Regions from separate parts of the Paenibacillus sp. FJAT-27812 genome, predicted to be linked through region 2. Evidence: a T-box and tRNA genes for the amino acid it is inferred to sense, from the RefSeq annotation. Region 2 holds a T-box; the other holds one or more tRNA genes.
The links. The T-box of region 2 lies ahead of leuS (leucine--tRNA ligase). A T-box ahead of a tRNA ligase gene usually reads a tRNA of that ligase, here a tRNA-Leu.
Positions count from the first base shown of each region.

Region 1: it encodes a tRNA-Leu, which carries the amino acid that the T-box ahead of leuS (leucine--tRNA ligase) is inferred to sense. The anticodon was not compared.

Region 1 covers NZ_LIGH01000001.1:4,904,726-4,909,496, forward strand. Annotated here, with positions in the region: gene ADU23_RS20355 (xanthine phosphoribosyltransferase) at 47-616, shown strand; gene ADU23_RS20360 (hypothetical protein) at 699-1,019, shown strand; gene ADU23_RS20365 (hypothetical protein) at 1,150-1,374, shown strand; gene ADU23_RS20370 (hypothetical protein) at 1,598-1,801, shown strand; tRNA gene ADU23_RS20375 (tRNA-Leu) at 2,014-2,097, opposite strand; gene ADU23_RS20380 (xanthine phosphoribosyltransferase) at 2,180-2,782, shown strand; gene ADU23_RS20385 (Rrf2 family transcriptional regulator) at 2,885-3,307, shown strand; gene ADU23_RS20390 (divergent polysaccharide deacetylase family protein) at 3,475-4,380, shown strand; gene ADU23_RS20395 (N-acetylmuramoyl-L-alanine amidase family protein) at 4,345-4,771, opposite strand, start outside.
Region 2 covers NZ_LIGH01000001.1:6,634,945-6,639,715, forward strand. Annotated here, with positions in the region: gene comER (late competence protein ComER) at 1-99, shown strand, start outside; gene leuS (leucine--tRNA ligase) at 148-2,586, opposite strand; T-box leader at 2,669-2,917, opposite strand; gene ADU23_RS28490 (HAMP domain-containing sensor histidine kinase) at 3,021-3,905, opposite strand; gene ADU23_RS28495 (response regulator transcription factor) at 4,117-4,771, opposite strand, start outside.

The DNA.
Region 1 (4,771 bases), 1.7 Mb from region 2:
ACCTATGGTACGTTAACGAAAAGGATTTTGGTGGAGGTAATGAAAGATGGAAAGCTTAAAACAACGCATTTTAGCAGAATCGTCCGTATTGTCGAGTAACGTGCTGCGGATGGATGCTTTGATCAACCACCAGGTCGACCCTGCATTGACGATGGAAATGGGACAAGAATTCGCAAGGCGCTTCGCAGAAGAGCATATTACGAAAGTCATTACGGTCGAATCCTCAGGCATTCCCGCTGCTTATGCAACGGCGTATACGCTTGGAGTGCCGCTCGTATTCGCTCGGCGCAAGAAGACGTTGATCGCAGACCCAGACGCATATTTGGAAAGAGTACCTTCCTTTACAAAGGGAATGGTTACCGATATTATGGTGTCAAAACAGTTTCTAACCGCAGAAGACCGGGTACTGTTTATTGATGACATTATTGCAAATGGCGATGCTGCACGCGGACTCATTAAAATTATCCAGCGTTCGGGCGCAACCTTAATCGGTCTTGGCGTAGTCGTCGAGAAGTCATTCCAAGCCGGCGGGAGAACTTTAAGGGAACAAGGCATTCGAGTGGAGCCGCTCGTCCGTATTTCATCGCTAGATAACGGTGAAATTACATTTGAGTAAGATGTTCCAGTACAAATGCCCTTTTCCGAGTCGGCATTATCGCTTATAATGATACAGAAGTGATCGAGGGGAGGCACAAGTTATGGGGGAAATGTCTGCAGAGTTTATGTATGCGAAGCTTAGCGACGCGAAAGTCCACTTTGAGCGTGCACTAGATTGCAAACATACGGAATTTGATGATTTGTATCCTTATATGATTGAGCATCCGCAGTTTTTCTGGTACAAACGCTATGTGGCGTGGTCGGAGCTGCTAACGATTGTGAAGCTGTGTGACGAATTATCCATTGAATGGCGGGATCAATTCACTGACCGCCAGAGCGAATATATCGGCAAGCGTGTAATGTCTTCACGCGTGCTGGATGAGTGGTACGAAACCAATGATGCAAAAGAGCATGCAGGTTAATTGAAAGAACAGTAGATGGAGTGAATCATTTTTTTTATAAGTTGAATGGAGCCTCAATGTGATGCGCGAGCATGCATTGAGGTTTTTCAATACAGACTTGGCACCATTTTAGGATCGGGAGGGAAAAGCAGTGGTAAGCGAAGAACAATTGGACCAATTCCGCGTTAGCGGCGTGACAGTGAGAGTCGTGCGGGACGCGATGGAAGCAAATGATGTGCACGGCATTGTAGTGGCATGGGACGAGTCCTCCGTTGTGATTCGACGTCCTAGTCGCCGAGTGGTGAAGCTGAGCCGGATTTATAGCTACGCGCCGGCATCGGAGGAACGGGCAACGCCTTTTGAGGATGCTACATAAAAAGAGATTGATGTTTTGGGGCCATTCGATTTTAGGATGGTCTTTTTTTTGTTCAGCTATAATGACTATTATTTTTCTTCAACTTCCATCGTTCGACATATATAATCTAAGTATGATCCTTGTAAACGCGGATAACTAAAGGTGGAAGCAACCTATATGGTTGTGGTTATAGAAGCCAGGTATGCGGTCTACATAAGTAACGAATGAGGGGGAGCTTATTCTAATGCGATATGAAATTAAACAGAATATGATTGAACGAAATTGGGATATCGTAGCTGGCCGGAAAGAGATTTTAAAAGGAATGGCTGATCAGAAATTTGCCGAGAAGGTAGCTGAAGAATTAAATAAAGCTTACGAGCAAGGCAGTGCTGACAGAGAGAATATAGATAAGAAGATAGATGATGTGATAAAAAATATTTTTTTCTAAGCGTTGATGTATGAAGGGATGAGATGATAGGACGGGTGCGGCTAATTAAGCGGCGCCCTCAATAAAAAAGTGAATATGCAAGCAACAAAAAACACTCGCTATTATGATTTGCATATCATAATAAGGAGTAGTTTGAATTTACAATATAAAGTCAATCATTGACCATTGGATTATACATCGTCTAAAATAGTTTATAATGCTTTTTTTTAGGATGCGGTCGAGAGGACTCGAACCTCCACGGCTGTTACACCACTAGAACCTGAATCTAGCGCGTCTGCCAATTCCGCCACGACCGCATATTTTGTTTCAACAGAAAATATCGTAGCATGAATAAGGTGGAATTGTCAACAATATTTTATAAAAATGGGGGGAAATGCAGTGAAGCAATTAGAGCAAAAAATTTTGGAGGAAGGAATCGTCCTAAGCGGAAATGTACTGAAGGTGGACTCCTTTCTCAATCATCAGGTTGATCCGCAGCTTATGCTCGGCATTGGTCAAACCTTTGCTTCATTATTTGAAGCACAAGGCGTTACAAAGGTGCTCACGCTGGAATCCTCAGGCATTGCGCCGGCTGTGATGGCTGCGCTGACGATGAATGTGCCGCTGCTGTTCGCACGCAAACGCAAGTCGCTGACGCTTAAAGACGATCTTTATACCGAGAAGATATACTCATTCACGAAGCAAGAGGAGAGCGAGGTAACGGTGTCGCGCAAATTTATGGCTGCGGAGGACCGCGTGCTCATTATTGATGATTTTCTTGCTAACGGTGATGCGGCGCTTGGACTAGCACGGATCGTTGAGCAGGCAGGCGGAACGGTTGCGGGAATTGGCATCGTTATAGAGAAAGCATTCCAGCCCGGACGCGAGAAGTTGATTGAGATGGGCTATCGCGTGCATTCCTTGGCACGCGTCGCTTCCTTGGAGGACGGGAAAGTTACATTCGCTGCTGAGCCCGCTGCGCAAACCGCGTCAAAAGATTGACAATTTTAACACCGTGTAACTATAATGCTTACATGGCAACTGGCTTAAGCGGCAATTTTTGCAGGCTGCAATATTAATTATTTTTGACGGGCGGTGAGTGCGTTGACTAGCAATCGATTTGCGGTAGCGGTTCATATTTTGACGTTATTGGAGACGAACAAAGCAGCAAGGCTGACTTCGGATTATATTGCTGGCAGCGTAAATACGAACCCTGTCGTCATCCGCAGAATTATGGGATTACTAAATAAAGCTGGTCTCGTCACAACGAGCGCTGGCGTAGCCGGAGCTGTTCTGAATAGAGCGGCGGCCGAAATAACGCTCCTCGACATATACAATGCCGTCCATAACAATGGGCAGGATGAATTGTTTGCTATCCACGAGAAGCCGAATCCGGCATGCTCGGTTGGCCGCAATATCCAGTCATCGCTGGAGATTGCATTTAACGAGGCGCAGAAAGCGATGGAGGATAAGCTGGCAGACATTACGCTTGCTGCCATTACGGAAGATGTCGCAAGCAAAATATAATTTTGCAAGAGAGGCCTGATTTGGGCCTCTTTTTTTTGCCTCTCGACATCTTTCATTCGATGATATTGTCCTGATGGACGATTGTTTCCTAATAAGTTTCTTGTTTTTCGTATATTTTCCAGTCCCTTCACAAACAATGATAATAAAAGAGTGAAGGGTGTGCAGCAATGGGCAGACAGCAAGAGTGGGCTAACGGCCGCAACGAGAAAAATGGATTTGGAAAGAAGGAACGCTTCCTCATTAAGACAGCTGTTGCTGCTATATGTATAAGCAGCTTAACCCTAGCAGGAAGCGCTGCCGGGTATGAACGAATATTCGACCAGCCTTCACCTGGGAGCATAGCTGCTGCTGCCGAGAAGCAAGAGCCTCGGACCGTTGCCATCGTGATCGACGACTTCGGCAATGGGATGAACGGAACGGCGGAAATGATGAAGCTTCCGGTTAAAATTACCGCCGCTATTATGCCCTTCATGCCGACGACAAAGCAGGATGCAGAGGAAGCGCATAGGCTCGGGCATGATGTGATCGTTCATATGCCGATGGAACCGAATAAAGGGCTCAAAAAATGGCTGGGTCCCGGCGCATTGACGACGGATTTGAGCGATGCGGAGGTTCGCAAGCGCGTAGAAGAAGCCATTGACAATGTGCCGCATGCGATCGGGATGAATAATCATATGGGCTCGAAGGTGACGGCAGACGAGAGAATGATGCGAATCGTGCTTGGCGTATGCAAGGAACGGGGCTTGTTTTTTCTAGACAGCCGGACAACCTTTAAGACGGTCGTGCCAAAAATTGCGGCAGAGCTTGGCGTACCGCTCGTTTCCAATGATGTGTTTCTTGATGATGTCTATACGGTCCAGCATATTTCAAAGCAAATTGGCGTGCTTCGCAAACATTTGGAACTGCATGCCAGCTGCATCACGATCGGACATGTTGGACCTGCGGGCCTGAAGACGGCAGCCGTCCTTCAGCAGTCCATTCCTGCGATGCAGCAAAGCGTACAATTTGTGAAGCTGACTAAGCTCATTCCGGGAGATTCAATGAACGATCCACTTATACTGCCTAATCCCTGAAGCGATGGCGGACGCAACCTCCTGCTGACGCTTCGGATCGGTCAGCATCGTGCGATCTCTTTCGCTGCTAATAAATCCCATTTCTACGATAACGGCTGGCTGTTGAACGCGTTTAAGCAAATAAAACGGCTTTCCTTCCCTTGGAAGGAAGGCTGTATTTTGCTGTCTGTTGAGCGCATCCTGAATGCAAAACGCGAGTAAAGAGCTTTCTCCGCTGCTCTGATGCAGAACAAGCGGCCCTTGCGTGGAGCTTTTTTTCGACCAATTGACATGCAGGCTTACGAGAAGCTCGCTTTCAATTTCCTGGGTAAGCTGCTCGCGCTGCGATAAGTCCCTGCGATGTCTGGAGCGTGTAATATGCCAGCGGTTATCGTCACTTAATGCGTAGTCG
Region 2 (4,771 bases):
GTATTCAATCAGCTCATCCGCACGACGCATGCCAAGTTCGATGAAGATGTCGCCAAAGTTTCGACCGCCTTCATAGGCGAAGAGGTGAACGGTCAATAGCTGTTCTTCAGCTAAAGCCCGCTCACCTCTTTATTTTGCGTACATCTATTAATTAGCTACGATATTAACAAGCTTGCCTTTGACCGCAATGACTTTGCGGATCGATTTGCCGGCAATCAGCTCTTGCACTTTTTCCATTTCCTTCGCCAAGCTTTCCATTTCAGCGACGTCCATATCCGCTGCGATGGAAACGCGGTCCACGATTTTACCGTTCACTTGGACAACGATCTCTACTTCTTGATCCACGGTCCATGCTTCCTCGAAAGTCGGGAATGAAGCGTAAGTGAGCGAATCCTTGCGGCCTAGCTTCTCCCATAGCTCTTCTGCGATATGCGGAGCGATTGGGGAAAGCAATTGAACGAATTGCTCCATAGCCGCAAGCGGAAGCACTTCCGTTTTGTAAGCTTCGTTAACGAAAATCATCAGCTGGCTAATGACCGTGTTGAAGCGAAGCGCTTCATAGTCCTCTGTAATTTTCTTAATGGAACGGTGCCATGTGCGCTTGAAAGCATCGCTTGTATCGCCATCTCCGATTTTCGCGTTCAGGCTGCCGTCCTCGTTTACGAACAAACGCCATACGCGGCTAAGGAAACGGTACGTGCCTTCCACGCCATTTGTGTTCCAAGGCTTAGTCGCTTCAAGCGGCCCCATGAACATTTCGTACATGCGGAGCGTATCTGCACCGAACTCATTTACGATATCGTCCGGGTTAATGACGTTGCCGCGTGATTTGGACATTTTCTCGTTGTTATTGCCAAGGATCATCCCTTGGTTAACAAGCTTGTGGAAAGGCTCTTTCGTATCCACAACCCCGATATCATAAAGCACCTTATGCCAGAAGCGAGCGTAAAGCAAATGAAGCACCGCGTGCTCGGCTCCGCCGATATAAAGGTCAACCGGAAGCCATTCCTTTTGTTTCTCTGGCGAGCATAGCTGCTTGTCGTTTTTCGGATCGATGAAACGCAGGTAGTACCAGCAGCTTCCTGCCCATTGCGGCATCGTATTCGTCTCGCGGCGAGCTTTCATGCCCGTCTCGGGATCAATCGTGTTTACCCATTCCGTAACGCTCGCAAGCGGAGACTCGCCTGTGCCTGAAGGCGTAATCGCGTCAACATCAGGCAGCAAGAGCGGCAGCTGATCCTCAGGAACGGTTTTCATCGTGCCGTCCTCCAAGTGAATAATTGGAATCGGCTCACCCCAGTAGCGCTGGCGGCTGAACAGCCAATCGCGCAAACGGTAAGTGATTTTGCCTTTGCCTTTGCCCGTTGCATCCAAATGCTCGATCATTTTGGCAATTGCGTCCAAGTTAGTCAGGCCGTTTAAGAAGTCGGAATTCACATGCGGTCCGTCGCCCGCATAAGCTTCCTTCGTAATATCTCCGCCCTGAACAACCTCAACGATCGGAAGGTCGAATTGCTTTGCGAACTCCCAGTCGCGTGAATCATGGCCCGGTACGGCCATAATAGCGCCCGTGCCGTAACCGGCAAGCACATAATCCGCAATCCAGATTGGCGTTTTAACGCCATTCACGGGGTTGATAGCATATGCGCCCGTGAACACACCGGATTTGTCTTTTGCTAGGTCCGTGCGCTCCAGGTCACTCTTGCGCGCTGCAGCTTCTTGGTAAGCTTCTACAGCCGTTTTTTGCTCCGAGGTTACGATTTGCGCAACAAGCTCATGCTCAGGCGCCAATACGCAATATGTCGCGCCGAACAACGTATCGGGACGAGTCGTAAATACGACCAATGCCGAATCGTGGCCGTCGATCTCGAACGTAACTTCAGCGCCCTTCGATTTGCCGATCCAGTTGCGCTGCATGTCTTTGATGCTCTCCGACCAGTCGAGCTCTTCCAAATCATCAAGCAAACGATCCGCATATTCGGTAATTTTCAAAATCCATTGGCGCATCGGTTTACGCACAACCGGATGGTTGCCGCGCTCGCTGAGTCCATTGATGACTTCTTCGTTCGCAAGAACTGTTCCAAGCGCCTCGCACCAGTTAACCGAAACCTCGGCAACGTATGCAAGTCCTCTATTGTACAATTGGATAAAGATCCATTGCGTCCATTTGTAATATTCCGGATCTGTCGTGCTGATCTCGCGGTCCCAGTCATAGGAGAAACCAAGCGATTTAATTTGACGGCGGAAATTATCGATATTTTTGAATGTAATATCGCGTGGATGCTGGCCAGTATCAAGCGCATGCTGCTCCGCCGGCAAACCAAATGCATCCCAGCCCATCGGATGAAGCACGTTGTAGCCCTTCATTCTTTTGTAACGGGATACGATGTCCGTAGCTGTATAACCTTCCGGATGGCCTACATGAAGGCCCGCGCCGGATGGATACGGGAACATATCAAGCGCGTAGAACTTCGGTTTGTCCGCGTCTTCTGTTGTTTGAAACGTTTTGTTCTGATCCCAGAATTGCTGCCACTTAGGCTCGACAACAAGCGGGTTGTAGCCGTGGAATTGCTGTTCTTGACTCATTTGCTTAAATCCTCCTAAAAAATATGTGCTGTAAGTATGCATCTTCAAAAAAACATAAAKCCTCCCGCCCCTAGCGATTATCGCTAGGGACGAGAGGTTGTTCTCCCGTGGTACCACCCTAGTTAGCGGCAGGCATGCTTTGCCTATCGCTCACTTGTCGCCTTTATCGCAGGCCAAACGGTGCTTTTCACAATCGATGCACGGCATCGACCTTTTATTCGCACAGCTCCAAGGCGAGCTTCACTCCGCAGCAGGTCCGGCTTGCACCTTCAAAAACGCCGGCTCTCTAGGCCTTGCCTACGAAATTACTGTTCCTCTTCAACGCTCCATATGCATAAAATGGTTAGTTTCGATTATAAAGATCGAGCGTTACCGTGTCAAGAGATCGCTTTGTCACTCCCGCGTTCAACCGGTAAAGTTCTATTCGCTCCAGCTCAATTCTTTCTTATAGTAAGCAGGGGAAGTTCTAACGTGAATGCATAATGACCATTATCATATGCAAGTGTAAGGCAACCGTCTTGGTGTTCTGCAAGTTGTCTTGCAATCGCGAGGCCTAAGCCGGCACCTACTTGAAGATGTTTGTTATGCTCCATATTTTCCGTCTTGTAAAAGCGATCGAAGAGTTTGGCCTCCTGTTCTTTCGTAATATGTTCTCCCTCATTTGCTACGGTTAAGTAAACTGATGTCTCATTCGAGGTTAAGTGGATATCGATGACTTTAGGAGTCGTTGAATATTTAAGAGCGTTCATCAGCAGATTATCTAAGATCCTAGCCACTTGTTCAGGGTCAATATTGACGGCTGCCTTTTGAATACTTATCTCTGGCCTAACAACTACATGATGCTCTTCGGCAATTGGCACAAACTCAAACAGCACTTGCTCCAAAAGCTCGCGCATATCCGCATGTTGCTTCGTCAAACTCATATCTCCAGAAGACAAACGCGTATAAATGAATAGGTCATCAATAAGCATTTTCAACTGCTGTGCTTTGCTATAAGCATTGTTTACGAACCGATCATATTCGTTCTCGTCTAAGAAGGATCTATTACGAAGTAAATCCAAATAGCCAATCATACTCGTTAGTGGAGTTCTAAGATCATGAGAAACGCCTGTAATGAGATTCATTTTAGAATCTTCAGCCTCATTTTCTTTCATTTTTTGGGATGCGAGCTGCTCAGCCATTTTGTTCATGTTTTTGGCTAATATGCCCAATTCGTCCTCGCGACGAACAGGAACCCTATACTCAAAATTACCATGTGAAATAAACCCTAACCCTTCCGAAAGAACCGAAAAGTATTTAATAATTCGCTTCGTTAACATGTAGAATGATAAGAGAAAGATCAATATGAAAACCGCGAGCGATACAACGATTAGAAGCGGAATATACTCAAGCTTTCCTTTTGATGAGATCGAATCGATCAATTGCCCAATCAAACCCACAATATACAAACTAAGAATGTAGGAGATCACTATGGTCAGGAGCGTTGCCCCGAGAAAGGAATATCTAACGCTATGTCTGATTTTGAAACGTTTATTTATCCATTTTATAACCAACACCCCACACCGTCTTGATGTACTCTGGCTTTCTGGGATTGAGTTCAAGCTTCTCCCTCAGATTTCGTATATGAACCATGACAGTATTGTCTGAATAGCCCACACGCTCTTTCCATACGGATTCATAGATAGTATCAGCACTAAATACTTGTCCTGGATTAGCCGCAAGCAGATTTAGAATTAAAAACTCAAGCGGTGTCAGCATGACCTCTTGTCCTCGGATCGATACAAAGTGCTTTGCAATATCAATAACGAGCTCTCCAATGGTTATTTGATTGAGTGGAACTTCCTTCCCTGCGATTATCTTTTGTCTTCTTAGCTGCGCTTTCACTCTTGCGATTAATTCCATGGGATTAAATGGCTTCGTTACATAATCGTCCGCTCCTGTCGATAACCCCATGATCTTATCAATATCTCCTTCCTTCGCAGAGAGCATAATGATTGGGACAGCATATCGTTCCCGAATGTGAATGCATGCTTTAATACCGTCCATTCGTGGCATCATTACATCTAAAATGACTAAATCCAATTCCCGTTGCGAAAGCACATCGAGTGCTTCCGCTCCATCCTTAGCTTCAATAACAGAGTATCCTTCATTGCGTAAGTAAACATGGATAACGTCTCTTATTTCC